DNA from 3 places in the Streptomyces sp. NPDC047002 genome. Region 1 is predicted to be linked to each of the others. Evidence: riboswitches for the same ligand, from Rfam matches in the RefSeq annotation. Region 1 holds a riboswitch; each other region holds the start of a gene.

The links. Region 1 has a riboswitch for cobalamin ahead of AB0910_RS24685 (HoxN/HupN/NixA family nickel/cobalt transporter). Riboswitches for the same ligand answer to the same signal wherever they lie in the genome.
Region 2: linked by a shared signal. The riboswitch ahead of AB0910_RS06205 (ABC transporter substrate-binding protein) and the one ahead of AB0910_RS24685 (HoxN/HupN/NixA family nickel/cobalt transporter) in region 1 are both predicted to bind cobalamin.
Region 3: linked by a shared signal. The riboswitch ahead of cobN (cobaltochelatase subunit CobN) and the one ahead of AB0910_RS24685 (HoxN/HupN/NixA family nickel/cobalt transporter) in region 1 are both predicted to bind cobalamin.

What each region holds. Positions count from the first base shown of each region.
Region 1 covers NZ_JBEYWC010000031.1:24,871-35,219, reverse strand. The annotation lists gene AB0910_RS24710 (helix-turn-helix transcriptional regulator) at 1-733, opposite strand, end outside; gene AB0910_RS24705 (GPP34 family phosphoprotein) at 1,167-1,916, opposite strand; gene AB0910_RS24700 (serine hydrolase) at 2,127-4,931, shown strand; gene AB0910_RS24695 (MFS transporter) at 5,297-7,003, shown strand; gene AB0910_RS24690 (hypothetical protein) at 7,333-7,932, shown strand; gene AB0910_RS24685 (HoxN/HupN/NixA family nickel/cobalt transporter) at 7,984-9,168, opposite strand; cobalamin riboswitch at 9,188-9,418, opposite strand; gene AB0910_RS24680 (metalloregulator ArsR/SmtB family transcription factor) at 9,577-9,999, shown strand; gene AB0910_RS24675 (hypothetical protein) at 10,016-10,270, opposite strand.
Region 2 covers NZ_JBEYWC010000004.1:85,356-95,704, reverse strand. The annotation lists gene AB0910_RS06240 (SDR family oxidoreductase) at 1-132, opposite strand, end outside; gene AB0910_RS06235 (alcohol dehydrogenase catalytic domain-containing protein) at 129-1,157, opposite strand; gene AB0910_RS06230 (RraA family protein) at 1,309-2,010, opposite strand; gene AB0910_RS06225 (MFS transporter) at 2,212-3,540, shown strand; gene AB0910_RS06220 (FadR/GntR family transcriptional regulator) at 3,649-4,395, shown strand; gene AB0910_RS06215 (enolase C-terminal domain-like protein) at 4,694-5,872, shown strand; gene cobF (precorrin-6A synthase (deacetylating)) at 6,024-6,866, shown strand; cobalamin riboswitch at 7,266-7,394, shown strand; gene AB0910_RS06205 (ABC transporter substrate-binding protein) at 7,446-9,008, shown strand; gene AB0910_RS06200 (ABC transporter permease) at 9,013-9,960, shown strand; gene AB0910_RS06195 (ABC transporter permease) at 9,957-10,349, shown strand, end outside.
Region 3 covers NZ_JBEYWC010000017.1:37,327-47,675, reverse strand. The annotation lists gene cobN (cobaltochelatase subunit CobN) at 1-2,819, opposite strand, end outside; cobalamin riboswitch at 2,854-2,983, opposite strand; gene cobG (precorrin-3B synthase) at 3,062-4,402, shown strand; gene AB0910_RS17600 (precorrin-8X methylmutase) at 4,399-5,043, shown strand; gene AB0910_RS17595 (precorrin-2 C(20)-methyltransferase) at 5,040-6,557, shown strand; gene AB0910_RS17590 (cobalt-precorrin-6A reductase) at 6,615-7,475, opposite strand; gene AB0910_RS17585 (cobalt-precorrin-5B (C(1))-methyltransferase) at 7,487-8,617, shown strand; gene AB0910_RS17580 (hypothetical protein) at 8,691-8,957, opposite strand; gene AB0910_RS17575 (ATP-binding protein) at 8,954-9,298, opposite strand; gene AB0910_RS17570 (XRE family transcriptional regulator) at 9,834-10,349, shown strand, end outside.

The DNA of each region.
Region 1 (10,349 bases):
ACAGGTCGCTCGTGACACCCTCGATGTAGACGACGCTGGAGTCCGAGGCGTCGGGGAACTCCAGGATCGCGTAGTGCCCGCTGATGCCCGGGTGCGCGCCCATCTCGAACGGCAGTACCTGCACGGTCACATGGGGCAGGTGCGATTGCTCGATCAGGTGCTCCAGCTGCTCCCGCATGAGCTGCTTGCCGCCCACGACCCGGCGCAGCGCCGCCTCGTCGACCACGGCCCACAGCCGCAGCGGCGACTCGCCGTCCTTGATGCGGTCCTGCCGCCGCATCCGCACGCCCACGCGCTTGTCCACGTCGGCCTTGCTGTACTCGGGCAGGGCGCCCGTGACGAGCGCCTCCGCGTAGTCCCGCGTCTGGAGCAGCCCCGGCACCACCTGGGGCTCGTACACCCGCAGCGACGCCGCGTCGGTCTCCAGGCCGATGTAGACGCTGTACGGGATGTCGCCGAAGGCGTGCCACCATCCTTGCTGGCGCGAATCCTTCGCCATCTGCATCAGCGAATCGACAATGCGGCGGTCGTCGACCTCGTACACCCCGCACAGGTCGCGCACATCGCGCTGGCTGATCGACCTGCGTCCGTTCTCCAGCCGGCTGATCTTCGACTGGGAGACGAGCAGGCGCTCCGCGACCTCTTCGGCCGTCATGCCCCGCTGCTCGCGGAGCCTGCGCAGCTCCTGGCCCAATCGGCGTCGCCTGACAGTGGGGTTGACGTTGGACGCCACGGGGACTGCACCTCCGGTGGAAGGGGGTCGGCACGCCGCCCTGCGGCCGCGGCGAGCGGCCGGCCGTGCGGCGGTAGCTGTACGTATCTACTGCTCAGCAGATTGCCATCGATCGGCCCGGTCGCGCTGGGAAACGGCGAGACAGGCCCGCGCGGGCGCCCGGTCCGTGCGCACGCGCGCGCGGGGCAGTCCGGCGATCGGACTGCCCCGCGCGCGGGGTTGCGGCTCCCGGACCGGCTCCGGGCGTCGGTACGGCGTGCGGTGCGTGCGGCGCGGGCCCGCGAGGGCGCCCGCGCCCGCCGTTCGTTGGGCCGCGGCCCTGCGGCCGCCCGCCGGGATGCCCGTACGGGCGCCTCAGCGGGCGCCACGGGCTCCGTACGGGCGGCGGCGCGCCTCCGGTGCCGCGCGCGACCCGCACGGCACCGGACACTCCCTAGTGCGCCGGCACGCGGGCCATGCCCCCGCTCCGGCTCGGCTGCATCGGGACGCCTCCGGGACGCCCGCCCGCGCTCTGGCCGGTGGCGGCCGCCCCCTGGGCGGGCGCGCGGCGCGGCGGGGCCGCGACGCCGTTCTGCACGTCCATCACGGCGTGCGCGACGAGACCGCCCATGGGGTCGTGCCTGATCAGGTCCCGGAGCCTGGAGCGCGATGAGCGCCCTTCGTTCCCCGGGTACAGGTGCTTGCCGAGACCGACCGCGTGGGCCAGCGCGGCGAGCGCCGCGGTCCGCGGGTCCGGCGGTACGCCGGTGCGGATCGCACTGTCGAGCCGGGCCCTGATCTCCCGGCTGACCGCCGTGTCCGTCGCTTGGTAGCGCGTCGTCGGCAGCACCCCGCACATCTGGCCCGCCACGGCATGCACCATGCCGCACCGCTCCAGGTGCGTGAGATACGTCTGGCGCAGCCCCAGGCGGGGCCCGCCGATCCAGTGCACGGCCCGGACCGGGCTGCCGCGTCTGCGCAGCAGCTCCAGTGCGGAGTCCAGCGTCGGATCTCCGGTCGGCCGTGGCATCACCACGGCGATACGATCCCCGTCAGGGGCTATCCGTCCTGCCATCGCCAGCTCTACTAGCTGTGCTCCGGCCAGGCCGAGGTCGAGCGACTGCGGCTGCGCTGTGGTACCCGTGGTCGGGTCCAGAGCGAGCAGCAGAAGCTCCTCCGGAATTGTTCTGCGGCTCCTGCCCATCCATGCCTCCCCGCGTGGATGAATGACAGGGTGACCCCTCTCACATTGGTCTGTCGAGAGCGCCTGGGTGCTTTGTGCGGGAACCGTTATGTATGTCGTTCTCGTCTAGGACACGGGCGCAGGTCCCGAACGGGAAACTGGGAGACGGTCCTGACAGCGCGGTCCGGTGCGGGTAGGCGCCGTACGGCGGAGCGATACGAAGGAGACACGGTGGCGGGCGAGTCCCCCGGCAAGTCGGAACAGCACAAGGCGTCGGGGGAGACGGGCCCGGACGAACGCGAGGCGGGCGCGAGCGGCCCGGAGGGCGCTGCGAACGTTGCGGAAGCGAACACCGAGGCCGAGTCCGACGCCGAAGCGGCCATAACCGCCGCCCCCGGGGCGGCCGACGCGACGGCCGCCGCGGGCGCCAACGCCAAGGGGGCGCGCGCCGCCGGCACCACGGTGGCGGACCCCGGCCCCGCCGCCCGCCCGGCCCCGGCGCCCGCCGACGCGGAGCCGTCCGACACCGGCGCGGGCCCGGCGCCCGCTGGCGCGGTCCCGGCAGACACCGGCGCGGGCACCGCGAAGGTCCCCGACGCGCGCTCGGGCGGCGCCGACGCGGGCCGCGCGCCGACGGCCCCCGAGGCGGAGGAGGCCGCGCCCGCCGCCGCCTCGAAGCCCCCGGCTTCCGACGAGGACGGCCCGGCCGCTGAGGCCCCCGAGGCGGCCACCGCCGCCCCGAAGGCCCCGGGCGCCGACGCCTCCGGCACCGAGGCCCCGGGCGGCAAGCCTTCCGCCGGCGGGCCTGACACCCCGAAGGCCACGGCTGCTTCGGCCTCCGGCGCGCAGGCCGCCGCCCCGAAGACCCCGGGCCGCAAGGCTCCCGGCGCGAAGAGCTCCGGCGGTGACGCCCCCGGCGCCGAGACACCCGACACGCAGGCCCCGGGCGGCAAGCCTTCCGCCGGCGAGGCTGGCGCCGCGAAGGCTCCGGCTGCTTCGGCCTCCGGCGCGCAGGCCGCCGCCCCGAAGACCCCGGGCCGCAAGGCTCCCGGCGCGAAGACCTCCGGCGGTGACGCCCCCGGCGCCGAGACACCCGACACGCAGGCCCCGGGCGGCAAGCCTTCCGCCGGCGGGCCTGACACCCCGAAGGCCCCGGCTGCTTCGGCCTCCGGCGCGCAGGCCGCCGCCCCGAAGGCCCCGGGCCGCAAGGCTCCCGGCGCGAAGACCTCCGGCGGGGGCGCCCCTGGCACGAAGGCGACGGGGGCCGCGTCCGCGGGCGGCGGGACTGCGGGCACGAAGCCCTCGGAGGCCCCGTCCCCCGAGGGCGGGGACGCCGACGCGAAGGGCTCCGGCGGCTCCGGCACGAAGGCTTCCGGTGGCGGGGCTCCCGCTCCGAAGGGCTCCGGTGGGAAGGAGGCTTCCGGCGGTGGGGCTCCCGGCCCGAAGGGCTCCGGGGGGAAGGCCGGCGGGGCGGCGGGTGCTGAGGGTGGGGTGGATCGGGCGACCACCGCGCTGCGGCGCGGGGTGGATCAGCCGACCACCGCGATCCGGGCGGTCTCCGTGCCGGGCGCGGCCGCGCAGCGGGACCAGCCGACGACCGCGCTGAAGCTGCCCGACGCGCCCGCGCTCAACAAGCGCGGGGGCGTCGAGGGCAGCACGTTCGTACCGCTCAAGCGCGATGACGCTGCGGGCGCGGAGGGCGCCGCGAGCGGGGGGCCCATCACCCCCGTCATCGACCCCGAGCGGACCGCCCAGCAGCCCGTACCGCCGAAGGACCCGCTCGACCTGCTCGCCGAGCTGACGAACACGCCGGACACGCCGGTCCGCGTGGTCGTGCGGCGGTTCAAGATCTGGACGCCGCTCGTCGTCCTGCTGGCGATCGTCTACGTCGTCGTGCAGGCCGTACGCCCGCTGCCGGCGCCGTCGTTGAAGCTGACCGCGTCCGCCACGTACAGCTTCGCGGGGAAGAAGCCGCAGCTGCCGTGGCCCTCCGAGGGCCAGGGCTACCTCGCGGCGCCCGGCCTCGGCACGATGGACTCGTTCGGCAAGGAGACCCCCGTACCGGTCGGCAGCGTGGCCAAGATGATGACCGCGTACCTCGTGCTCAAGGATCATCCGCTGAAGACCGGCGCCAAGGGCCCGTCGATCCCCGTCGACAAGCAGGCCGAGCAGGAGGGCGGGCTCGACAGCGAGGGCGAGTCGACGCTCAACACGATCAAGGCGGGCGACAAGCTCAGCCTCAAGGACGCGCTGTCCGCCCTGATGATCCCCTCGGCGAACAACGTCGCCCGCCTGCTGGCCCGCTGGGACGCGGGCTCGGAAGCGGCCTTCGTCAAGAAGATGAACGCCGAGGCGAAGTCGCTCGGCATGGACCACACCACGTACACGGACCCCTCGGGCCTCAAGTCGTCCACGGTGAGCACGGCCAAGGACCAGGTGGCGCTCGGCCAGAAGCTCGTCGGCATCCCCGCGCTCACCGCGATCACGGTCCTGCCGCAGTGGACCGACCCGTCGGGGCACACCTGGCGCAACTACAACACCCTCGTCCCGTACAACGGCGCGATCGGCCTGAAGACCGGCACGACCAACGCGGCGGGCGGCAACCTCGTGTTCGCCGCGCACAAGGTCGTCGACGGCAAGGACCAGCTGGTCGTCGGCGCGATCTTCGGCCAGCACAAGCCCGCCATCATCGACACCGTCAACGAGGTCAGCAAGACCGCGCTGCTCGCCGCAGAGGGCGAGCTGAAGCGGGCCGCCGTGGTCCGCAAGGGCCAGGTCGTCGGCGAGGTGGACGACGGGATGGGCGGCACGGTGCCGGTGGTCGCCACCGCCGACGCGAAGGCGGTCGGCTGGGGCGGCCTCACCGAGAAGCTGGCGCTCGACAACGGCTCCACGCCCGTCCCGCACGAGGCGAAGGCGGGCACCAGGGTCGGCACGCTGACCGTCGGCAACGGCCTCAGCTCCACGAAGATCCCGGTGGCGCTCCAGCGCGACCTGGCGGAACCGGGGCTCGGCGCCAAGCTCACCCACTTCTGAGCCCCCCGGCAGGGGCCGCGGCGGACTCCCGGCCGAGCGCCCTCCGAAACCCGCACCCGGCGGCGCCCCCTCCCCCCGGAGTAGGCCGCCGCCGGGTGCGGCGTGCCCTACGGCGCGGCGCGCCCGCGTGCTAGCGTCCCGAGGCGGGGGCGGGGAGTGTTCGGCAACTGTTCGGCGGGACGACGGCGTCCTTCCATGTGCCGGACCACCAAGGGGAGACGTGGAGTGCCGCAGTGACCACCGCCGAGCCGCCGCGGGCGGCGCTGCCGACGACACCCGCGGCCGGGCCCGCCACCGTCCCCGCACCGCGGGCGCCCTCGCCCTCGCCCTCGCCTGCGCCCGCCGCGGGCTTCCGCGCGTTCGCCCTGCGCCACCCCGTCCTGCTGACCGCGGGCGTGGCGCTCGCCGCGCACCTCGTCTGGTTCTTCTTCCTCGCGAACAGCGGCGGTGACATCGCCGCGCAGGACGCGTGGGCCGAGTTCGTCGGCAGGCACCCCGACTCGGCGTACAACCTCGCCTGGTACGGCGGCATGCACCCGGTCTCGTACAGCGTCGTCTCGCCGTACCTGATGTCGCTGCTCGGCGTGCGCTCGACGATGATCGTCGCGGGCACCGTCTCGTCCGCGCTGACCGCGCTCGTGCTGGTGCGCGTCAAGGCCGTGCGCAACCCCGTCGCCTGCTCCATGGCCGGCGTGTTCGCGTTCTTCTGCAACGCGATGTCGGGGCGCGTGACCTTCGGGCTCGGCGTGGTGTTCGCGCTCGGCGCGGTCGCCGCCGTGTTCTGCTGGCCGCACCGGTGGCGTACGAACCGGTGGTGGAAGGCGGCCGTCGCCGCGCCGCTCGCGGGCCTCGCGACGGCGGCGAGCCCGGTCGCGGGACTGTTCCTCGGGATCGTCGCCGTCGCCCTGTTCTGCTCCGGGCGGCGGCCGGGCGCGTACACGCTGGGGCTGCCGCCGCTGCTCGTCGAGGCGCTGTCCATCTGGCTGTTCCCGTTCTCCGGCACGCAGCCGATGTCGGTCGGCACGGCCGCGCTGCCCTTCCTGTTCGCCGCCGCCGTCTTCCTGCTCGTGCCGCGCGACTGGCGCACCGTGCGGATCGCGGCCGTCGTCTACGGGCTGGGCACGGTCGCCACCTGGGCGGTCGACTCGCAGATCGGCTCCAACGTCTCGCGGCTCGCGATGGTCGTGGGCGCGGTGGTGCTGCTCGCCGCGATCCCGTACACGGCGCTCGGCTCGCTGCGCTGGTGCGCGCTGGTCCTCGCGTTCGCCGGCGTCAACGTGTGGACGGGCTTCAAGGGCGTCGACGACATGGTGATCACCGCCCCCACCGCCTCGTGGACCCGTGAACTGGCACCGCTCGTGCACCAGTTGCAGAAGGCAGACGCGGCCAAGGGCCGGGTCGAGGTCGTGCCGGCCCGCAGCCACCGCGAGGCGTCCGCGCTCTCCCCGTACGTGAACCTCGCGCGCGGCTGGAACCGGCAGGCGGACATCGCCCGCAACCCGCTCTTCTACGACGACACGCTGACCGCGGACAACTACCGCGGCTGGCTCGACCGGTGGGCCGTGCACTTCGTCGTCCTGCCGCAGGGCAGGCCCGACGAGGGGGCGGCACGCGAGGCGGCGCTCGTCCGGCACGGCGAGCCGTACCTGCACAAGCTGTGGGGCGACGCCAACTGGCAGCTGTACGCGGTCAAGGACCCGATGCCGATGGCCGACCCGCCCGCCACGGTGGACCGCGCGGGCGCGGGCGAGCTGACGATCCGGGTGCGGCAGCCGGGCCGCGTGCTGATCAGGATCCCGTACTCGCCGTGGCTCGGCCTCGTCGACGCCCGGGGCAAGAGCCTGCCGCCGCCCGAGGAGACCCCCGCGTCCAAGGCGCGCGCCGCGCGCGGCGGCGCCGACGCCGACCTGCCGAAGGAGTACGTCAACCGGGCGGGCTGCCTGACGAAGGCGGACAAGGACGACGACGGCGACGAGTGGACGATCCTGCTCGCGCCGAAGCCGGGCGTGTACCGGCTCGCCGCCCCCTACCAGCTCCCACGCGGCACGGGCTGCCCACCGGAGCTGCGCTGACCCGCATTGCAGCCGCCCGCCGGTCACACCGGCCCCGGCTCGTAGGGCGTACGGGCGCGCCGACCCAGACGCGTACGGCGTACGAGCGCGCCGGCTCCGGGTGCTCCCGGGCGGCCCGTGGGCGCCGCACGCCCCCCGGGGCCGCCCGCGGGGCGAAAAGCGGGCGTTGTTCCACGGACGCGGGGCCGTTCCCGCTCAACGCGGACCCCGCGTTCTTCGTCACGTCCGCACCCCCTTGGGCGGAGAGCTTAGGCATGCCTAACCTAATCTCGCCCTGGCGCCAGCGGCCCCTGCTCTCTCTCGCCCTCCCCCTGGAACGGACTCCTCCAGTGACCACACCGGCCCCGACCACCGGCGGCGGCGCCCTCGCCGCTCCCTCGTCCCGCCCCGCCGGGCTCCCCGCGCTCCCCGCGCCCCGCGCGGCCCTCACCACCGGGCGGCTGCACGCCGCTGCCGCCGTCCGCATCGGGTTCGGCGTCCTGTGGGCCGTCGACGCGGTCTTCAAGTGGCTGCCCGGCTTCCTTCACGGCCAGACCCTCGGCGACGAACTCGGCAAGGCGGAGACGGTCAGGACCCCCGTCTTCCACCAGTGGCTCCAGCTGTGGCACGCCGTCGGCACCTCGTCGCCCGGCACGTTCGCCCTGGTGACCGCCGTCATCGAGTCCCTGATCGCGCTGGGGCTGCTGCTCGGCGCGTTCAGCAACCTCGTCTTCCTCGGCAGCGCCGTCTTCTCGTTCGGCATCTGGTCAGGAGCCGAGGGCTTCCACCTCCCGTGGAAGCAGGGCATGACCGACCTCGGCCCGTCCGTCGGCTACCTCTTCGCCTCGCTCGCGCTGTACTACGCCTTCGCGGGATCCACCTGGAGCCTGGACACCCGGCTGCGCCCCGCGCTCGGCCGCCTCGGCAGGCTCTGCGCCCCGCCCGCCTGAGCACCGCCCGCCTGACACCGCCCGCCCGGCGCGCAGGCCGCGCGCCGGGCCTCACGCCCCCGGCGGCGCGTCCTGCGCGCCCGGCTCCCGGCCCACCGCACGTACCGCCCAGCGCTGTTCGACCCGGGCGAGGCGCCAGTACGCGAGCGCGGCGGCCCACACGACCACGAAGAGGCCGACGATCACATAGCCGACGTTGCCCAGGTCGAGCCCCGCGATCCAGTCGGTGACGCCGTCGCGCAGGTCGAGCTTGTCGTGCAGGACGCCGACCAGCTCGATCGTGCCGATGAGGAACGCCACCGCGATGGACAGGCCGGTGATCGCCAGGTTGTAGAAGACCTTGCGCACCGGGTTCGCGAACGCCCACTGGTACGCGAAGTTCATGAACGTGCCGTCGAGCGTGTCGAACAGGCTCATGCCCGCGGCGAACAGCAGCGGCAGGCTCAGCACCGCGTACCAGGGCAGCCCGGCCGCCGCCCCGCTGCCCGCCATCACCATCAGCGTGACCTCGGTCGCCGTGTCGAAGCCGAGCCCGAAGAGGAAGCCGAGCGGGTACATCTGGCCGGGCCTCGTGATGGAGCCGGTGAAGCGGCGCAGGATGCGGTTCATGAACCCCCGCGCGTCGAGGTGCGCCTCCAGCTCGGCCTCGTCGAACCGGCCGTCCCGCATGGCCCCGAACACCCGCAGGATGCCCGCGAGCGCCACCAGGTTGAGCGCGGCGATCAGATAGAGGAAGCCGCCGGAGACGGACGTGCCGACCGTGCCGAGCGTCTTGTGCGCGCCCGAGTCGTCGTCCATCAGCACCCCGGCGAGGTGCGCGCCGCCCGCGACGAGCGCCGCCATCGCCACCACCACACTGGAGTGGCCGAGCGCGAACCAGAAGCCGACCGACACCGGCCGCTTCCCGTCCGCCATCAGCTTGCGCGTGGTGTTGTCGATGGCCGCTATGTGGTCGGCGTCGAAGGCGTGCCGCATGCCGAGGGTGTACGCGGTGACGCCGAGCCCGATGCCGAACGCCTTCGAGCCCACCTCGTAGTGGTGCGGCACGACCAGCAGGAACAGCACGCCGAACGCGACGACGTGCAGCCCGGCGATCGCCGCGAGCAGGCCGGCCGTGCGTACGGTGTCCTCCCGCCGCCAGGCGAAGGGGCCGGACGCGCGCGGGCCCGAGGCCGACGGGCCCCGCCCTTCGGCCTCCGACGCGGCTGTGGACAGGGGCACGCCCAAGACGTTCACGCTCCAGCACCTCGTGGATCACTTCGTGAGATGCCGTGGCCGGTCTCCTGGCTGACGGATCCGCCGCCGCGCACGGCGTCCGTGCGGGGCGGGCGCGCCCACCGTCCGGCCTTCCCGGTCGCCGCGCGGCGGCCAGTGGCCTGGGTCCCGCGGACGGTGAACTCCCCGATCACAGTGGCGAGGGCCGCTCCGGCCTCGGACCCGAGGGTCCTCACCGGTCTTCCCGATCACCACGGCCCGGCCACAGTACGGCGCGCCCCTCTCGCCCGCAAGATTGCGCAACCACGCAGGTGTTCACTGTCACACCACCCCGGCGGGCGCTGCCCGATCCTGCGTGGCGCGGGCCCGGCGGACCCGGGTGCCCCGCGGGCCCGGCGTGGCAGGTCCGTTGCTGCGAGAATCGCCCGCATGCATCTCGTACCGCCCGAGCGCGCGGATCACCGGATCATCGACGGCCACCTCGTCTGCGACGCCATCGCGGCGGTCGGGGACCCCGGCGCCGTGCGGGCGGCGGCCGCCCGCTTCTCCCTGCTGGCCGAACCCGGCCGCCTCGCCCTGCTGCTCGCGCTGCGCGCGGTCGGCCCGATGGCCGTCTCCGACCTGGCCGTCACCACCGGCATGCGGGACCCCGCCGTCTCCCAGGCGCTGCGCCTGCTGCGCTCCGCGGGTGCCGTGGCGGGGGAGAAGGACGGCAGGATCGTCCGCTACCGCGTCGTGGACGCGGAGCTCGGCGCGCTGCTCGACCGCGCCCGCGGCGCGGCCACGGGCCCTGTCGAGCCCGCAGAGCCCGCGGGTCCGCCGCACGCGGACGCGCGCGCCGCCGCGCACTGAGCGCCCGGCCCGGCGCTCACCAGGGGACGACGCCCCCGACCCCGGTGAACGTAGCGGGCCCGCCGTCCCGCGGCCCCGCCACGGCCGCCGCCACGATGGGCGCGGCGCCCTCCGCGACGCTCTGCAGGCCCCGGTGGCCGTTGAGGTCGGTGGCCGTGGCGGTCCGGGTGGTCCCGGCGGCGACCGCGGTGGCGACCCGGGCGGTCCCGGCCCTGGCGGCCCTGGCGGCGGTTCCGGGGACCTCAGCGGCGGTCCGGGCGGCCGCGGCCACGGTGCGGACGGTCCCGGTGGGGACCCTGGCGGTGCGGACGGTCCCGGTGGCGGTCCCGGCGGTCCCGGCGGCGGTCCTG
Region 2 (10,349 bases), on a different contig from region 1:
CTCGATGCCGGACGAGACGCCGATGATGTCGGCCCCGGCGCCGGCCAGCCCCTCGGCGATGGCGCGTCCGATGCCGCGGTTGGCCCCCGTGACCAGCGCGGTGGAGCCGTGCAGTCCGAAGTCGGTGCTCACGCCGCCACCTCCCCCGCGACGTCCACCAGTACCTTCAGCGCCTCTCCCGTGGCGAGCGAGGCGAACGCGTCCGCGGTCCCCTCCAGCGGGACGACCGCGGTGATCAGCTCGTCGGCGGGGACCGCGCCGCGGCCGAGCAACGCCGCCGCGGTCTCGAAGTCGCGCCGCTCGTACACCCGCGCGCCCAGCAGGGTCAGCTCGCGCCAGAACACCCGGTGCAGGTCGACGGGGCGCGGCTGCCCGTGGATCGCGACGACCGTCAGGCGGCCGCGCACCTTCACGAGCGAGGTGGCGCCGAGCACGGCGGCCGCCGCGCCCGACACCTCGAACACCGCGTCGGCGCCCGCTCCGCCCGTCCACTCCTCGACCCACGCGACCTGGTCGACCGCGGCCGGGTCGACCGTCTCGAAGCCGAGGGCCGCGGCGCGCCCGCGGCGCCCCCGGTCGATCTCGACGACCGCGACCGAGGCCCCGAACTCGCGGGCGACGGTGGCGACGAGGACCCCGATGGGGCCCCCGCCGATGACCACGACACGCTCGCCGTAGCGCACGTCCGCGCGGCGCACGTCGTGCACGGCGACGGCGACCGGCTCCACCAGCGCGCCGTGCCGGAGCGAGAGCCCGGCGGGGAGCGGGACGACGCAGCGGGCCGGCACGTTCCACAGCTGCTGGAGGGCGCCGGGCGAGTCGATGCCGATGAAGGTCAGGTGCTGGCAGATGTGCTCGTTGCCGGCCAGGCAGGCGGGACAGGTGCCGTCCCAGTCGAGCGGCATGACGGTCACCGGGTCGTCCACACACGCCCCGCCTGCCCCCGGCCCGACCGCGGCGACGGTGCCGGACATCTCGTGGCCGAGCACGGCGGGCGTGGTCACCCGGGCGTCCATGTCGCCGTGCAGGACGTGCAGGTCGGTCCCGCACAGGCCGACGTAGGCGACCGCGATCTGCACCTGCCCGGGCCCGGGCGGCGCGGGGGTGCGCTCGATGGTCTCGATGGTTCCTTCGCCGGTGTAAGCGGCTGCGCGCATGGTGGGTTCCTTTGACGTCGGTGCGGCTGACATCGGTGCGGCGGGGGACGGTGTGACCGGCGGCGGTGCGGCCGGGGCCGGTGCGACCGTGGCCGGTGCGACCGGGGCCGGTGCGACCGAAATCGGTGCGACTGCCCCGCCCACCGCCGGCTCAGAGGACGCCATGGTCGTCCCACACCTCGCCGATCGTCCTGCCGGACAGCAGCTCCTCCAGCACCGTGGACTCGGTGGCGGCCCGCTGGTTGGCCCGCTCGACGGCGGCCGCCTCGACCCCGGCGGGGACGACGACGATGCCGTCGTCCTCGGCCACCACGAGGTCGCCTGGAGCGATCCGCACACCGGCGCAGACGACCGGCTGCTGGGCGGCGGCGATCCGCATACGCCCCCGGTAGTCCAGGGGCCGGGTGCCGAGCGAGAAGACGGGGAAGCCGAGGGCCTCGACCTTGCCGCGGTCCCGGGTGTAGCTGTCGCAGACCACGCCGACGGCGCCCTGGCCGAGCGCGGCCGCCGAGAACAACTCGCCCCAGTACGCGGTGCGTTCGTCGCCACCGGTCGCGACCACCACGACCTCGTCCCGCCGGACCCCGGCCATGAAGTCGATGAACGGCCGGTACGGGTCGGGCTCGGCGTACACCTCCTCGGCCGGGCGGGTCACCGGCTCGAACCGGATCGTCCTGGCCCGCCCGACGACGCGGAAGCCCTTCCGCAGGGGGCGGACGCGGCCGTCGAGCACCTGCCCCCGCACTTGGAGCGAGTCCAGCGAGTCGGACAGCTGCGCCGCGGTGACCCGCTCGTCGAGCGGGGGCAGCCCGCGGTGGGGCGCCGGGTCCTGCCGGTCGTCGGTGATGGCCACAGTTCGTTGCTCCTTAACGTTGCCGCGGCACGCCCCGCGTGCCCCCGCCGGTTGCTCACCGTAGGCGGCGACGAAAGACCCGTCAAGGAAATTGGCCCGACCAAAAGCTATAAACATCTCCAGTGCGCTGCTAACGTGACCGGCGATCCGCCATATTGGTCGGTCCAATCCGAGGGCAGGTTCCAGAGGAGAGTGAGTGCAATGACGCACGCGGACACCCCCGCCCACAGCGCCGCGGCACGGCGCAGCAGCATCAGATGGCGGCTGGCCGTGCTGGCGGGCGTCGGTGTGGTCATCACGAACGTCGACCGGTCCGCGATCAGCGTGGCACTGCCGTACATGAGCAAGGACCTGCACATCTCGTCGGTGGCGCAGGGATTCGTCCTCGGCTGGTTCTTTCTCGCCTACGCGGCGTTCCTGCTGCCGGTCGGCTACCTGGTCGACAAGCTGGGCGCGCGCCTCGCCTACGGCGTGGGCGCGATCGTCTGGGGCGTGGCGACCGTGGCCACCGCGGCCGTTCAGGGCGTGGGCGCCCTGATCGGCCTGCGGCTGCTGCTCGGTGCCGGCGAGTCGACCCAGTACCCCGCGTGCACGAAGGCGACGAACGAGTGGTTCCCGCGCCGGGAGCGCACCACGGCCACCGCCGTCTGGGACATCGGCGCCCGCGTCGGCGGCGTCGTCACCCTGCCGCTGATGTCCGGGATCATCGCCTGGGCCGGCTGGCGCACCGCGTTCGTGATCATCGGCGCCCTCGCGCTGCTCTGGTCGGTCGGCTGGATCGCCGAGTACCGCACCCCGCAGGCGCACCGGCGGGCCAACCGCGCCGAGCTCGACCACATCGCGAACGACCGGGACCCCGCGGAGCCGGCCGGGGCCGGGCAGGTGCGGTGGCTCGACCTGTTCCGCAGGCGCGCGACCTGGGCCATGGTCATCGGGTACTTCTGCTTCAACTACGTCGCGTACTTCTTCATCACCTGGTTCCCCACCTACCTGGTGGAGGCCCGCCACTTCAGCCTGCTCACGCTGGGCGTCTTCGGCGCGATCCCCGGCATCGTCGCCGTCCTGAGCGAGCTGGCCAGCGGGTTCCTCCAGGACCGGCTGATCCGTGCGGGGCGCGATGTGAACGCCGTCCGCAAGGGGTTCATCGTCTCCGGCATGCTGGTCTCCAGCCTCATCGCGATCGCCGTCGTGGCGCCCAACGCCGCCACCGCGCTGCTCCTGCTGAGCGTCAGCTACGGGGCACTGCTGATCGGCGGCCCCTCGCTCGGCACGTTCCCCAGCGAGTTCGCGCCGACCGCGCGGCACATCGGGTCGCTGGCCGGCATCCAGAACTCGGCGGGCAACGTCGCGGGGTTCCTCGGCCCCGTGGTGACCGGCGCCCTCGTCGCGGCGACCGGCTCGTTCGTGCCGCCCCTGGTGATCACCGGGGCGCTGGCCGTCGTCGGCGCCGTCAACTACATCGCGTTCCTCCCCGCCGTCAGGCACCGCAGGGCGGCGGCGCCCGCGCAGCCGGTGGCCACGGCCGACTGACCGGCGCGCGGCGGCCGGGCCACCACAGATGAGACCCGGCCCGTTCAGTAGACTTGCCGGCACGCGGACCCCGGGGGCCGGCGGCGCGCAAGCGGGGAGGAGTCGATGGTGGCAGACAGCTCCGGCGGCGCCGCCGACGGCTCGTCCGCGGTGGACGCGGTGGTCGCGAAGCTCAAGCTGATGATCACCTCGCAGCAGCTCAGGGAGAACGACAGGCTGCCGCCCGAGCGCCAGCTCGCGGCGGAGCTGGGCGTCTCGCGCAACACCATCAGGGAGGCGCTCGCCACCCTCGCCCGGATGGGCCTCGTCGAGGTCAAGCGCGGCTCGGGCGCCTTCGTGCGCAACGTCGCGTCGACGTCGCTGCTCGAAAGCATGGCCTTCATGGTCGAGGTGTCGCCGACCGAGCGGCTGCTCGAATACCTCACCATCCGGCGCATCGTCGAGGCGGAGACGGCGGCCCTCGCGGCCGTGCGCATCACCGACGACGAGGTGGCGAGGCTGGAGTCCTGCGTCGGGCGCATGTCGCCGCCCGGCGACGCGGCCGAGCACACCGAAGAGGACCTGGCGGCCGACATCGAGTTCCACGCCGTCCTCAACGCCGCAGCGCGCAACCCGGCCCTGGAAGCGCTGGGCACGGCCCTGAACAGCATGACCTTCCGCGTCCGCATCGCCGCCGGCATGTACCGCACCAGCGGCGGCGCCGTCGGGACGCGCGGCGAGCACGAGGCGATCCTCGCCGCGGTCCGCGACCGGGACCCGTCCCGGGCCACCACGCTGGCCGCGGCCCACGTCATCGCCGTCGAGACGGCCCTGCGCGCCGCGCTCGACGAGGACGGCGCCGGCGTCGCGCCCTGAGGCTGACGGTACCGGCGGGGACGTGCGGCGCCCCGGAGGGCGACGCGGTGCGACGCGGCGCGGGACCGGCCCGTGCCGCACGCTCACGGCCCGTGGCGCACACCCGCGGCATGTGCCGCTCCCGCACGCCTTCCACCGACACCCTCCGTCGACAGGAATTGGTCGGGCCAAAGTCATGGAGTTTCGCGATACCCGGCACTAACCTCCCTCTTGAGGGCACTTTTGGCCCTGCCAATAATCCTGGTGTCGGACCGCCGGAACGCCGGAACGATCGACCAGGACCGCCACAGGGAGAACCATGAGGATCAGGTCCATACGCTCCGTACTGCTGAGCCACGACAACTCCGGCCATCCGCCGCTGGAGTGGGTGGGCGGCCGGATCTGGGCGTGGAACGCGGCCCTGGTGGAGGTCACCACGGAGGCCGGCGCCCGGGGGCTCGGCGAGGTCTCCCAGTCGACGATGGCGGCCGAGGCCGTGCCCGGGCTGCTGAGCGCCTTCGAGCCGTACCTGCCGGCCGGCGAGTTCCGCGCCGTCGACATCGGCGACCACCTGCGCGCGTACACCCGCTTCTGGGCCCGCGGCGGCATCGCCTCCGGTGTCGTCGCCGCGATCGAGATGGCCTGCCTGGACGCGGAGGCGCGGGAGGCGGGCGTGCCGCTCTGGCAGCACCTGGCAGAAGACCCTGCCGCCGTGCCCGAGACCGTGCGGGGCTACGCGAGCGGCGGCCTCGGTGTGACCCACGAGCAGATCCGCGCGTGGGTCGGCGAGCAGGAGGACGCGGGCTTCGGCATCGTGAAGATCCGCGCCATGCGCGACCCGCAGACCACCGTGGACCTCCTGGAGTACCTGGCCCGGCGGCTGTCCCCCGGCACGAAGGTCGCCCTCGACCTGGTGCAGGGCTGCTCCTCGCACCCCTGGCGGGTCGATGACGCCGTCGCGGTCGGCCGCGCCTTCCAGGACACCCTGCCGTACGGCTGGTTCGAGGAGCCGTGCGCGGCCGAGGACATCGCGGGGTACGCGGCCGTGACGCGCGCCCTGGACGTACCGGTCTCGGGTGTGGAGAGCTACAGCGTCATCCAGGACTTCGAGCACCTCATGGCTGCCGACGGCGTGCGGGTGGTGCAGCCCGACGTCGGCATGATCGGCGGCTTCGCCGACTTCCGGCGCGTCGTCGAGCAGTCGAGGGTCCGGGGCCTGGACGCCATCCCGCATGTGTGGGGCAGCGGCGTCCAGTTGCTCAACAGCACCCATGTCGCGTTCGCCCTCGGCATGCCGCTGGTCGAGGTGTGCACCCTGCGCAACCCGCTGCGCGAGGCGACCCAGGCGGCGCCGTTCCCGATCCGCGGCGGCACCATCGCCCGCGCGGACCTCTCCGTGCCCGGCAGCGGCGCCCTCCTGACTCCCGAGATCGAGGAGGAGTTCGCGTTCATCCCCGCCCTCGGCATGAAGATCGGCCCGGGCACCGGCGGCGCCTGACCCTCGCACGGCCCGGAGCCGCCCGCACCGCCCTCAGGCCGTGCCGCACCGAAGGACGTGCGGCCGGCGGCCCCGCGGCGGCGGTTCCCCGGCAGCCCCCGCCGACGCGGAGCGAGCCCCTGCCGTGGGAGGGCCCTGGAAGACTGTCCGCATGAGTACGGAGCAGCGCGCGATCCTCGTCATCGGCATCGGGGCCGGCGATCCCGACCACCTGACCCTTCAGGCCGTGAAGGCGATCCGGCGGGCCGACGTCTTCTTCATCGTCGGCAAGGGACCGCACAAGGCGTCCCTGACCGACCTGCGCCGCCGGATGATCGAGGAGCACGCGCAGCGCCCGTACCGTCTGGTGGAGGTCGAGGATCCCGGCCGCGACAGGCGTCCGATGGACCGCTCCGGCTACACGGCGGCCGTCGAGGACTGGCGCGAGCGGCGCGGCGGGATCTTCGCGAGGGCCATGCGCGAGGAGATGGCGGCAGGTGAGACGGGGGCGTTCCTCGTCTGGGGCGATCCGTCCCTGTACGACAGCACGCTCGGCATCCTCGGGGACATCGAGGACCGCGGCGCGCTCTCCATGAGCGTCGAGGTGATTCCCGGCATCACCAGCGTCGCCTCCCTGACCGCACGCCACCGCATCCCGCTCAACCAGGTGGGCCGCCCGGTGCACATCACCCCGGCGCGCCGCCTCGCCGACGTCGCCCAGAACGACGACGGCGACATCGTCGTCATGCTCGACGCGGACGAGTCGTTCAGCCGGGTCGAGGGCGACGACGTATGGATCTACTGGGGCGCCTACCTCGGCACCCCGGACGAACTCCTCGTCGCCGGGCCGCTCCACGAGGTCGCCGACCGCATCCGGCGGGTCCGCGCCGAGGCCCGCGAGCGGCACGGCTGGATCATGGACACGTATCTGCTGCGGATCGCGGAAGGGCCGGCGCGAGCAGCCGCGTCGGTGCCGCCAGGGGAGACGGGCGGGAGCGGCGGGAACGTCGCCTGACACCCGCCGCGTCGCCGACTCGTCCTGCATGTGCTCGGCGTCGAGGAACACACCGCCCTCGCGCGGCAGGCAGGCCGGCACGCCGTGGAGGCGGACCGGCGGCCCGGTGTCCGGCCGGTGCAGGACGGTGGCCCCGGCGCCGGGGCACCGGTGCGGCACCCGGTCCGTGACGGCAGCGGTGCAGCGGGCCGGGCCAGCCCACGCCGGGCCGGGCCGGGCCAGCCCACGCCGGGCCGGGCCGGGCCAGCCCACGCCGGGCCGGGACGCGCGGCGCCGGGCCCGCCACCGCCTCGACCGTGCCGATCACGGCCCGGAAGCGCTCCTCCCCGGCCGGTTGAAGGGACCGGGCTCCTGCCGACGACCGCCCGTGCGTCACAATGAGCACACGAGGCGACGGAGACCAGGAAGCCGGTGCGAATCCGGCGCGGTCCCGCCACTGTGACCGGGAAGCGACCCTCCCGCACGCCACTGCCCGCGCGAGCGGACGGGAAGGCGGAGGCGAGCGACGATCCGGGAGCCAGGAGACTGACCCGTCGCCGGTCCGCCAGCAGGGGCGAGGACACCCCGGAGAGGATCGATGTGACGACGCATGCCCGAACAGGGCCGGAAGGGCGCAAGGAGCCGGGCCGACGCGGGGTACTGGCCGCCTCGGGCGCGATGGCGCTCGCCGGCACCGGCCTGCTCACCGGTTGCGGCGGCGACACCAGGGACGGGGGAGGCGGCGACCGGTTCCGCGCGGCGTTCACCTCCGGCGGCTCCCAGGAGACCCTGGACCCGCACGTCGCCCCGAACTTCGTCGACCAGGCCAGGGCCAAGGCGCTCTACGACACGCTCGGCACGTACGCGGACGACATGTCGGTGCGCAAGCGGCTCGCCGAGTCCTGGGAGAGCGGCGCCTCCGGCACCCGCTGGCGCATACGCCTGCGCACGGCACGGTTCCACGACGGCAAGCCGGTCACCGCCGAGGACGTCCTCTACAGCTACCGCCGCGCCGCCGACCCCAAGACCGGATCGCCCTCGCAGGTCCTGCTGTCCGCGATCGACTTCACCGCGAGCAGGGCCGACGGCGACCGCTCCGTCGTCCTCGTACTGAAGGCGCCGAACTTCGAGTTCCCCACGGTCTTCGCGGGCCCAGGCACCGAGATCATTCCGGCGGGCACGACGGAATTCCGCAAGCCGGTCGGCTCCGGGCCCTTCACCTACGTGTCGTTCACCCCCGGCGGCACCGCACGCTACCGCGGCTGGGCTGACCACTGGGACGGCGCCCCGCACATCGCAGAACTGGAGATCGTCCCCGCCGACGAGGAGGCGGCACGGCTCAACGCCCTGCTGTCCGGCCAGGTGCACTACGGCGCCGACATGGCCGGAGCGTCCGTGGAGCGGCTGAAGAACAACAGCTCCATCCGCCTGCTCACCGCGAAGCGGGCCACTGCGCAGCAACTGCTCCTGCGCACGGGGCGCACGCCGTTCGACGACCCCCGCCTGATCCGCGCCGTGCAGCTGGGCATCGACCGCGAGGCGCTGGTCCGGATCGCGCTCGCCGGGCACGGCGAGGTCGGCAACGACCTGTTCGGGATGGGCCTGCGCGGCTACCCCGACGGTCTCCAACCCCGCAGGCGAGACGTCGACGCGGCCCGCACACTCGTGAGGGAGGCCGGCGCGGAGGGGCTGCACATCACGGTGGAGACCAGCTCCGTGGACGCCGCCTGGGAGCCGGCCGCGGACCTGATGGCGCGCCAGCTGCGCGAGATCGGGCTGCGGCTGACCGCGAACACCCGTGCGTCGAGCACGTACTTCAGCGAGATCAAGACGCACGGGGTGGCGGCCTTCAACACCACCTCGACACTGCCGGTCTCCGACTTCCTGCAGCAGCGGGTGCGCGGAGGCGCCGCGCGCAACCAGACGCAGTACTCCTCGAAGAGGTTCGACGCGCTGCTCGACCGGGCCCGCACCAGCCGTGACGAGGCGGAGCGGCTCGGGTTGCTCGCACGCGCCCAGAGGATCGCCCGCGACCAATCCGGGCTTCTGGTGTGGGCGTTCTCCGATGCCAACGATGCCGTCGCCCGTTCGGTCGGCGGCCTGCGTGCCGCGCCGCCGAACTCGCACGACTGGGCCCGTTTCGACCGGGTCCGCGTCGGCTGACGCCGTGCGCGCCTACGTCGTGCGACGCTGTCTGCTCGCCCTCCTGCAGTGCCTTGCGGTGGTGGTGGCCGTGTTCGCCGTCGGCTCGCTGCTGCCCGGCGACACGGCCGACGTGCTGCGCGGCGAACTCGGCACTCCTCAGCAGGTGATGGCGTTGCGCGAGCAGCTGGGGCTCGACGAACCGGCGTCGGTCCGCTTCTGGCACTGGCTCGGCCGCCTGCTCACCGGCGACCTGGGCAACTCCCTGGCCACGGGGGTGCCGGTCGGCGACGACATCGGCCGCCGCGTCGGGGTGACGCTCTTGCTGGGGGCGCCTGCCCTGGTGCTCGTCACCGTGCTGGCGCCCGTCGTGGGCACGGTTTCGGGACTGCGTGAGGGAAGCCGCGTCGATCGCGCTTTGAACACCGCTGCCGTCGTGCTGCACGCCGTGCCGGAGTTCGTGCTGGGACTGCTGCTGGTCGCTGCGGTGTCGCTTGCGGCGGGGCTGCTGCCCGCCACCGCCGTCGGCATGGACCCGGACGCCCTGCTCGCCCAGCCGGCCGTGCTGGTGCTGCCCGTCGTCGTCCTGACGGCCCGGCACCTGTGCGACCTGGCCCGGCAGATCCGGGCGGGCGTGGCGGCCGAGCGGCACGGCGCCGTCGCCGAGCACCTGCGCCTGCTCGGCATGCGCGAGCGCACCGTCGTGCTGCGGCATGTGCTGCCCGGCGCGCTGGGCCCGGCGGCACAGCAGTACGCGCGCTGCGTGGAGGGACTGCTCGGCGGCGCGGTGCTGGTTGAAGCGGTTTTCGGATTCAGCGGACTCGGGGAGGGCTTCGTCGAGGCGGTCCAGAACCGGGACCTGCCCCAAGTGCAGGCGTACGCGCTGCTGTTCGCCGGGACGGCCGTCCTCGTGAACCTGATCGGCGATCTGGTCGCCCACCGCCTCGCTCCCCGACGTGAGGTGACCGCGTGAGCCTGCCCTCGACGACGGCATCCGGCCCGGTCGCGACGGGGCACCGCCGCCCGTGGACCGCCCTGGCCCTGCTGGGCGTGCCCGTCATCCTGGCCCTGCTGGGGCCGTTGGCGGCCGGAGGCGACGCACCCCTGCCCGGCGCTCTCCCGTCCCGGCCGCCCGGTTCCGGGCATCCCCTGGGCACGGACGTCCTGGGGCGCGACGCGCTCTCCCTCGTCCTGCGGGGCGGCGCCTCGGTCGTGGGCGGTGCGCTCGCCGCGCTCGCCGTGGGAACGCTGCTCGGCATCCCGCTCGGACTGCTGGCCGCGGGCCCGCGCAGGAGCCTCGACGAGACGGTCATGCGCACCATGGACCTCGTCCTCGCATTCCCGGGACTGCTGGTGCTGATG
Region 3 (10,349 bases), on a different contig from region 1:
AACGCGTCCCGGAAGAAACCGCTGATGCGCAGCGTCACATCGATGCGGGGGCGACCGAGCTCGGCCGCCCCGATCGCTTCGAGGCCGGTGACCCGGCGCGACGCGTCGTCCCACACCGGCCGCACGCCGAGCAGCGCGAGCGCCTCCGCGATGTCGTCGCCCGCGGTGCGCATCGCGCTCGTGCCCCACAGGGAGAGGCCCACGGACTGCGGCCACTCGCCGTTGTCCTCGCGGTAGCGGGTCAGCAGCGAGTCGGCGAGCGCCTGGCCGGTCTCCCAGGCGAGCCGGCTCGGCACGGCCTTCGGGTCGACGGAGTAGAAGTTGCGCCCGGTCGGCAGGACGTTGACCAGGCCGCGCAGCGGCGAGCCCGAGGGGCCCGCGGGCACGAAGCCGCCGTTGAGTGCGAGCACCGCGTGGTCGACCTCGTCGGTGGTGCCCGCGAGGCGCGGCACGACCTCGCGCGCCGCGAAGTCGAGGATGCGGCCGACCGCTTCCGGCCGGCCCGCGGCGACCTCGGCGACCGCGGACGGCGCCCAGTCGGCGTCCTCCATCGCCTGCACCAGGGCGCGTGCCTGCGCCTCCACCGCGTCGGCGGCGGTGCGGGTGGCGGCCGACTCGTCCAGGCCGAGCGCCTCGCGCAGGCCGGGCAGCGACTGCGTGCCGCCCCAGATCTGCCGGGCCCGCAGCACCGCGAGGACGAGGTTGACCCGGGCCTCGCCGGTGGGCGCGCCGCCCAGCACGTGCAGGCCGTCGCGGATCTGCGCGTCCTTGATCTCGCAGAGCCAGCCGTCGATGTGCAGCACGAACTCGTCGAAGCCCTCGTCGTCGGGCCGCTCGTCGGGGTCGAGCCCGAGGTCGTGGTCGAGCTTCGCCGCCTGGATCAGCGTCCAGATCTGCGCGCGGATCGCGGGCAGCTTCGCCGGGTCCATCGAGGCGATCTGCGCGTGCTCGTCGAGGAGTTGTTCGAGGCGCGCGATGTCGCCGTACGACTCGGCGCGGGCCATCGGCGGCACCAGGTGGTCCACGAGGGTGGCGTGCACGCGGCGCTTGGCCTGGGTGCCCTCGCCCGGGTCGTTGACGAGGAAGGGGTAGACCAGCGGCAGGTCGCCCAGTGCCGCGTCGGGCGCGCAGGCGGCGGACAGGCCCGCGTTCTTGCCCGGCAGCCACTCCAGATTGCCGTGCTTGCCCAGGTGGACCATGGCGTCGGCGCCGAACCCGCCCTCGGAGCGCGGCGCCTGGATCCAGCGGTACGCGGCGAGGTAGTGGTGCGAGGGCGGCAGGTCCGGGTCGTGGTAGATCGCGATCGGGTTCTCACCGAAGCCGCGCGGCGGCTGGATGAGGATCAGCAGATTGCCGTGCCGCAGCGCCGCGAGGACGATGTCGCCCTCCGGGTTGTGCGTGCGGTCCACGAACATCTCACCGGGCGCGGGGCCCCAGTGCTCCTCCACCGACTCCCGCAGCTGGGCGGGGAGTTCGGCGAACCAGCGGCGGTAGTCGGCGGCCGGGACGCGCACCGGGTTGCGCGCGAGCTGCTCCTCGGTCAGCCACTCCTGGTCGTGGCCGCCCGCGTCGATGAGCGCGCGGATCAGCTCGTCGCCGTCACCGGAGACGAGGCCGGGGACGTCGGGCAGGGCGCCGGCGGCGGGGGTGCCGTCGGCCGCGGGCGTGCCGTCCGCGGGCGCCGCGGCCGGGCCGAAGTCGTACCCCTCGGCGACGAGGCGGCGCAGCAGCGCGACGGCGCTCGCCGGGGTGTCGAGGCCGACGGCGTTGCCGATGCGCGAGTGCTTCGTCGGGTACGCGGACAGCACCAGCGCGAGGCGCTTCTCGGCGTTCGGTATGTGGCGCAGGCGCGCGTGGCGCACCGCGATCCCGGCGACGCGTGCGGCGCGCTCCGGGTCGGCGACGTACGACGGCAGGCCGTCCTCGTCGATCTCCTTGAACGAGAACGGCACGGTGATCAGCCGCCCGTCGAACTCGGGCACCGCGATCTGCCCGGCCGCGTCGAGCGGCGAGAGCCCCTCGTCGTTGGCCTCCCAGTCGGCGCGCGAGCCGGTCAGGCACAGCGCCTGGAGGATCGGCACGCCGAGCGCGGCCAGCGCGCCCGCGTCCCACGACTCGTCGTCCTCGCCGGCCGAGGCCCCGGCCGGGCGGGTGCCGCCCGCCGCGAGGACCGTCGTGACCAGCGCGTCCGCCGCGCCGAGCGCGTCGAGCAGGTCGGGCTCAGGGGTGCGAAGCGACGCCACGTACAGCGGCAGCGGCCGCCCGCCCGCCGCCTCGATCGCCGCACACAGGGCGTCCACGAAGCCGGTGTTGCCACTCATGTGGTGCGCGCGGTAGTAGAGCACCGCGACGAGCGGCCCGGTCGCGCCGGGCGCTGCCGCGCGCTCCAGGTGCCCCCAGGTAGGGGCGGGCGCGGGCGGTTCGAAGCCGTGGCCGGTGAGCAGCACGGTGTCGGAGAGGAAGCGGGCCAGCTGGTCGAGGTTGGCGGGGCCGCCGTGCGCGAGGTAGGCGTGCGCCTCTGCCGCGATGCCGATGGGGACCGTCGACGCCTCCATCAGCTGCGCGTCGGGGGCCTGCTCGCCGGTGAGGACCACCAGCGGCACGCCGCTCGCCCGCAGCGCGTCGATCCCCTCCTGCCAGGCGCGCACCCCGCCGAGCAGCCGCACGACGACCAGGTCCGCACCGTCCAGCAGCCCCGGCAGGTCGTCGAGCGGCAGCCGCGCCGGGTTGGCGAACCGGAACGGCACGGGCGCGCCCGCCGCGTGCGCGGCGCGGGCCGAGAGCAGATCGGTGTCGGACGTCGACAGGAGCAGCAGCATGCGGCGGCTCGCCTTCCTCGGGGTCCGCGCCCCGGGCAGTGGGAGGACGGCGGGAGTTCCTGACTCACCCGGAGAGTGCCGGGCTCACAGTGGCGGGACCGTGCCGGATTCTCACCGGCCTTCCTCCCAGACGCCGTCGCTGGTCCCTCGATACTAAGCGGTGCTGGTCGGGGTGGGGAGGGCGCGTGCCGGGCGGGGGCCCGGAGCGCGCGAGGTCTGGGGTGGGGGCCCGGGGCGTGGGTATGCTCGCCGCCGTGTCCCTACCCATGCCACCAAACGGAACGTACCGGGGTGATCCGCCCGTGCGCGACCGCGGTGACGCCTGCCCCGGAGCGCTGCGGCTGCACGCCGCCGACGACGGGCGGCTGGCCAGGCTGCGGCTGCCCGGCGGTCTTTTGACGGCTCGTCAGGCCGAGGTGGTCGCCGACGCGGCCGAGCGGCTCGGGGACGGGCACCTCGACCTCACCTCGCGCGGAAACGTCCAGCTGCGGGGCCTCGCGGAGTCCTGCGCGGCGCCGCTCGCCGCGCGGCTGCACGAGGCGGGCCTGCTGCCCTCCGAGCGGCACGAGCGCGCCCGCAACATCGTCGCGTCCCCGCTCGCCGGGGAGGACGGACTCCCCTTCGCCGACGTGCGGTTGTGGGTGCGCGAGCTGGACGCGCTGGTCTGCGCGAGCGACGCGGCGGCGGACCTGTCGGGGCGCTTCCTCTTCGCGCTCGACGACGGCCGGGGCGACGTGGCGTCGCTCGGCGCCGATGTGACGTTGCTCGCAGAACCGGAGTCCGGGGGCGCCGTGCTGCTCGTCGGTCCTGGGCGGCTGCGCGTACGGGCCGCCGAGGCGCCCCGCGCCGCGCTGCTCGCCGCCGAGGCGTTCCGTACGGCGGCCGCGGCCTGTGGCGCCTGGCGCGTACGGGAACTGCCGGGGGACGGCGCCGCGCGCCTGGCCGCCGGGCTGCGCGACGCGCTCGGCGCGGGCGGTGTGCGCGCGGAGCACGTGGCGGACCCGTACGCCACGCCGCGCTGCGGCCCGCCCGCGCTCGGCGCGGTGCGCGCGCCGGGCGGTCGGCGCGCCGCCGTCTGCGTGCAGCCGCCGCTCGGGCGGCTGAGCACCGCGCAGTGGCGGCTGCTCGCGGGCGCGGGCGAAGGGCTGCGGGTCACGCCCTGGCGCGGCCTCGTCGTGCCCGGCCTCGCCCCGGCGGCGGCCGACGCGCTGCTCGCGCGGGCCGCGGACGCGGGCCTCGTGACGCGCGCGGACTCGCCCTGGACCCGCGTCGGCGCCTGCACCGGCAGGCCAGGCTGTGCGAAGTCGCTCGCGGACGTACGGGCCGACGCGGCGGCCGCCGCGGCGGGGCCCCCGGCGCGGCTGCCCGTCTACTTCTCCGGCTGCGCGCGCCGCTGCGGGCACCCGCGCGGCCCGCACCTCGACAAGGTCGCCACGGCCGACGGCACGTACACGACGACCACGGTCGCGCCCCGGGACCCGGCGGCGCCACCCGCAGCACACCCCACGCACCCCACACACCCCACGCACCCCACGCACCCCACGCACCCCACGCACCCCACGACGACAACGGTGACGAGATGACGACGACCACTGGCTTCGACTACGAGAAGGACGGCTCCGAGATATACCGCCGCTCCTTCGCCACCATCCGTGACGAGGCCGACCTCAGCGGCCTGCCCGCCGACGTGGCCCAGGTCGTCGTCCGCATGATCCACGCGTGCGGCATGGTCGACCTGGCCGCCGACGTCGCCCACAGCCCCGGCGTCGTCGCCCGCGCCCGCGCCGCCCTGCGCGCGGGCGCGCCGATCCTCTGCGACGTGCAGATGGTCGTGAGCGGCGTCACCCGCAGGCGGCTGCCCGCCGGCAACGAGGTGGTGTGCACCCTCGGCGACCCGGCCGTCCCCGCGCTCGCCGCCGAGCTGGGCACCACCCGCAGCGCCGCCGCGCTCGAACTGTGGCGCGACCGCCTCGGCGGCGCGGTCGTCGCCGTCGGCAACGCGCCGACCGCGCTGTTCCGGCTGCTCGAAATGGTCGAGCAGGGCGCGCCGCGCCCGGCCGCCGTGATCGGCGTGCCGGTCGGCTTCATCGGCGCAGCCGAGTCCAAGGACGCGCTCGCCGCGCACCCCGCGGGCCTCGACCACCTGGTCGTACGCGGCAGGCGCGGCGGCAGCGCCATCGCGGCGGCCGCGCTCAACGCGCTCGCCAGCGAGGACGAGCGATGAGCGCGGGCGAGAGGGGCAGGCTGTACGGCGTCGGGCTCGGCCCCGGGGACCCTGAGCTGATGACCGTGCGCGCGGTGCGCGCGATCGCGGAGGCCGACGTCGTCGCGTACCACAGCGCCGGGCACGGCAGGTCCATCGCGCGCGCCATCGCCGCCCCGCACCTGCGCCCCGACCACATCGAGGAGGCGCTTGTCTACCCGGTCACGACCGGCACGACCGACCACCCCGACGGCTACCGCGGCGCCCTCGACGCCTTCTACGAGGAGGCGGCGGCGCGGCTCGCCGCGCACCTGGACGCAGGGCGCACCGTCGCGGTGCTCGCCGAGGGCGACCCGCTGTTCTACGGCTCGTACATGCACATGCACAAGCGCCTCGCGCACCGCTACCCGACCGAGGTCGTCCCCGGCGTGACCTCGGTGAGCGCCGCGGCCGCGCGGCTCGGGACGCCGCTGGTCGAGGGCGAGGAGGTGCTGACGGTCCTGCCGGGCACGCTCCCCGAGGAGGAACTCGCGGCCCGGCTCGCCGCCGCGGACTCCGCGGTCGTGATGAAGCTCGGCCGCACCTTCCCCGCCGTGCGGCGCGCGGTCGAGCGCGCCGGGCGGCTCGACGACGCCCGGTACGTGGAGCGCGCCACCATGCCGGACGAGCGCACCGGCGCGCTCGCGGACGCCGACCCCAAGGCGGTGCCGTACTTCGCGGTGGCGGTGCTGCCGAGCCGCGTGGGCGCGCCCGGCGGCCAGGGGCGCGGGGCGCGGCGGCACGGGCGCGGCGAGGTCGTGGTCGTCGGCACCGGGCCCGCGGGTCCGCTCTGGCTCACCCCCGAGGCCCGGGGCGAACTGGCCGCCGCCGACGACCTGGTGGGCTACACGACCTACCTGGCCCGGGTGCCGGAGCGCCCGGGCCAGCGGCGCCACGCCTCCGACAACAAGGTCGAGTCGGAGCGCGCCGACTTCGCCCTCGACCTCGCCCGCGGCGGCCGCCGCGTCGCCGTGGTCTCCTCGGGCGACCCCGGGGTGTTCGCCATGGCGACCGCGGTACTCGAAGTCGCGTCGTCCGACCCGTACAGGGACGTGCCGGTACGGATCGTGCCCGGCGTGACAGCGGCCAACGCGGCCGCCGCGCGCGCCGGTGCGCCGCTCGGCCACGACTACGCGGTCATCTCGCTCTCCGACCGGCTCAAGCCGTGGGAGGCGGTCGCGGCCCGGCTGCACGCCGCGGCCGCCGCCGACCTCGCGATGGCGCTGTACAACCCCGGTTCCAGGTCCCGCACCTGGCAGGTGGGCAAGGCACGCGAACTCCTCCTCGAACACCGCGCCCCCGACACCCCTGTCGTCCTCGCCCGGGACGTCGGCGGCCCCGAGGAGCGCGTCCGCATCGTCCGCCTCGCCGACCTCGACCCCGCCCAGGTCGACATGCGGACGATCCTGCTGATCGGCTCGTCCCAGACGGTCGCCGTGCACCGCGCGGGCGGCGAGATCGCGTGGACGCCCCGGCGGTACCCGGAGGGCGGCTGAGGCCCGGCGGGCGCGGGCCGTGGGCCGCGTGCGGCGTGGGCTGTGCGGCTTCGCGGCTCACCGCGCCCGGCGCAGGGCCCAGGCCGTCGCGGCCTCGACCGTGTCGGCGGTCTCGACGCCCTCGGGGGTCGCGGGGCGGGTGACGACGATCACCGGGATGCCGGTCTCGCGGGCGGCGGTGAGCTTGGGCGCGGTGGCGGCGCCGCCGCTGTCCTTGGTGACGAGGACGTCGACCGCGTACCGCCGCAGCACCTCGCGCTCGCCCTCCAGGGTGAAGGGGCCGCGGTCGACGAGGACGTCGAGCCGCGGCGGGACGGGCGGCTCCGGCGGATCGACGGACCGTACGAGGAACCGCGGCCGGTCCAGGTGCGCGAACGCGCCGAGCCCCGTGCGGCCCGTGGTGAGGAACACCCGCTCCCAGGGACCGGCCGCGAGCAGCCCGGCGGCGGCGGCCAGGGAGGCGGCGGGCCGCCAGTCGTCGCCCGGCCGCGGGACCCAGCCGGGCCGCCGCAGCAGGAGCAGGGGAACATGGCAGGCGGCGGCGGCACGGGCCGCGTTGTACGTGATGGTCTCAGCGAAGGGATGGGTGGCGTCGATGACCGCGTCCACACGGTGCTCGCGCAGCCAGGCCGCGAGCCCCTCCGCACCGCCGAAGCCGCCCACGCGCACGTCGCCCGGCGGCAGCACGGGCCTGGCCACCCGACCGGCGAGCGAACTGGTCACCCGCAGCCGGGGGGCGCGCGCGGCGGGGGCCCCTCGCGTCCCCGGAGCCGCCTGTGCCCAGGGAGCCCCTTGGGTCCCGGGAGCAGCCCGCTCCCCCGGGGCCCCCTCCGCGGGGCCCGTCTCCGCCGCCGCGGCCAGGGCCTCGGCGAGGCGCCGGCCCTCGGTGGTGCCGCCGAGGATCAGCACGTGGCGCATCGGGAGCCTCCATGGCTAGGCCGGCCGGGAGCGGCGGGCGGGACGCCCAACTCAAACACACGGGTCTGCGGCCCGGCTGGACGACCGGGGCCTGCGCGACGGCCGCGGCGACCGCCGCGTACACGGCGCTGCTCTTCGGGGAGTTCCCCGACCCCGTGACCATCACCCTGCCGCGCGGGCAGCGGCCCGCGTTCGCGCTCGCCTTCGAGGACCTCGCGGCGGGCGGCACCGCCGCCACGGCCGGTGTCGTCAAGGACGCGGGCGACGACCCGGACGTCACCCACGGCGCCCTGATCCGCGCCACGGTCCGCCCGCTCGCGCCCGGCGCGGGCGTGGTGTTCAGGGCGGGCCCCGGCGTGGGCACGGTGACGCGGCCCGGCCTCCCGCTCGACGTGGGCGAGCCCGCCGTCAACCCCGTGCCGCGGCGGCTGATGACCGAGCACCTCGACGCGGTCGCCGCGGCCCACGGCGGCGGCACCGCGGACGCCGAGATCACCGTCTCCGTGGACGAAGGCGAGGAGATCGCCCGCTCCACCTGGAACCCCCGGCTCGGCATCCTCGGCGGCCTGTCCATCCTCGGCACGACCGGCGTCGTCGTGCCGTACTCCTGCTCGGCGTGGATCGACTCGATCCGCCGCGGCGTCGACGTCGCCCGCGCCGCCGGCCGCACGCACCTCGCCGGCTGCACGGGGTCCACCTCGGAGAAGACCGTCACCGCGCTGTACGGCCTCCCGCAGGACGCCCTGCTCGACATGGGCGACTTCGCGGGCGCGGTCCTCAAGTACGTGCGCCGCCACCCCGTCGACCGCCTCACCCTCTGCGGCGGCTTCGCGAAGCTCTCCAAGCTCGCCGCGGGCCACCTCGACCTGCACTCCGCGCGCTCCCAGGTCGACAAGTCCCTCCTCGCCGGCCTCGCCCGCGCCGCGGGCGCCTCCCCCGCGCTCGCCGCCAGGGTCGCCGCCGCCAACACCGGCCTCGAAGCCCTCCGCCTCTGCCAGGCCGCCGACGTCCCCCTGGGCGACGCCGTGGCCGCCCGCGCCCGCGACGAGGCCCTCGGAGTCCTCCGCGGCTCCCGCGTACGGGCCGACGTCGTCTGCATCGACCGTGCCGGCACGGTCGTCGGCCGCGCAGAACCGGCCTGAAGGACCGGCGTCCCGATGCGGTCCGGCAGTTCCGTTCCGGTCCCCTGGCGGCCTCACCGTCGTGCGGAGCCGTTCAAGGGGCGGGCGGCTTACGTCCCGGAGGACGGCGTGCGACCAAGCCGAGCAGGAACTCCTCCTGCTCCTCGGCCATGCGCACTTGCGCGGACAGCGTATTGAGGTGACTGTCGCAGGCCCACAGCACCCGTACGGTCGAGCCCCGCTCGATGCTGCCCGCGTACGTCGTCCTCGGGTCCTCGCAGATCTCGCACACGGGGAGGTCGGTCCAGGTGTTCTGACGGTCGATTCCTTGCACGGAGAGCCGGGCACGTTGCCGGGTCATGGCGTGGCCCCGGGCTTCAGGTCTGCCCAAATTCGCTTGCCCTGGGCCAGGATGTCGGTTCCCCAACACTCGGTGAGAGCATCGACCAGCAGCAAGCCTCTGCCGCTCTCCTCCTCATCGGAAGCCGAGCGGAGGCACGGGATGCTGCGGTCCATGTCAGTGACGGCGATACGTACGCAACCAGGAACAGACCGGTCGACGCTCACGCTCACCCGGATCTGACAACCTCGCGCGTGCTGTACGGCGTTGGCGACCAGTTCCGACACCACACCAGCACCGTCCCTGATCAACTCCTCCTGCCCCCAGACGGACAGCGCCCTCCGCACCAGGCTGCGCGCCACCCGCGCACTCTCGGCGATGCGCGGCAGTGTTACGTCGTAAGCCGTGCGATACCCCGGAAACAGGGCTGCAGCAGCCCGGCCCGCTCCACCGGTTCTGTCGAGACGGTCCAGACAGTGTTCACCGCACTCGGGACTCCTCACGGTCTCGGAGCCATCTCCGCCGCACGGCTCATCGACGGCCGGCCCCACACTCGGTGGCCGGGGACAGGTTTCAGGCATGGCACATTCCTGGGGTCGGGCCGGATTCCGGCGCACGGCTGGGTCGACGTGCACGACGGGGCGGACAACCGCCGCGGTGGCCCTGGGCACCGACGCAACGATGTCGTCACCGGTCTCCCGGCCGCAGAGCGCACAGACGCGACCGGCCCGTTGCGGCTCGTCGTCCCACATGGGGCTCACGCCCCGCCACCTGCCGTCGCCACCAGAACACGATCCCCTGAACACAGAGAGTTGCGCGACGTCCGACAAGACGTCAAAGCGGCGACAGAGGGGAGGTCATTTCGGTGTCATTGAGCGCGGGTTGAGGGCTACCGTAATGTCCATGAACGCACCGAACACCTCACTCCGTGCCGTGCGCATGGGGATGATGATGTCGCAGGACGACCTTGCCCGCGCCGTGCGCGACGCCGGCACCAGAGCAGGACAGCCCAACGACGCGAACAAGCGGCTGGTGCAGCGCTGGGAGTCCGGCAGTACAACCGCCCCGAGGCCGGTCTACGCCCGCGCTCTGGAAGCCGTCACCGGTCTCCCGATCGAAGCTCTGGGCTTCTCCGTCGTGCCGACCGCGCGGGTCTCTGACGACGGACACGGCGGCCACGACATGGAGGAGCGGCCCTCGCTCACGGCCTCCGCCGGAACCGGGCCCCAACCCGAGGCCCGGGCCGCGTACTCAGGGGTGTGGCTCTCCCGCTACGAGTACTTCTCCAGCGGCCGGGACACGGCGCTCACCGGCCTGCACTACGTCGTGCTCCTGCAACACGGACATCGGCTGTCCATCCGCAGCCTGCCGGGGTCGTCCGACTCCCCTTTGACGATGGGCATGGAGCTGGAC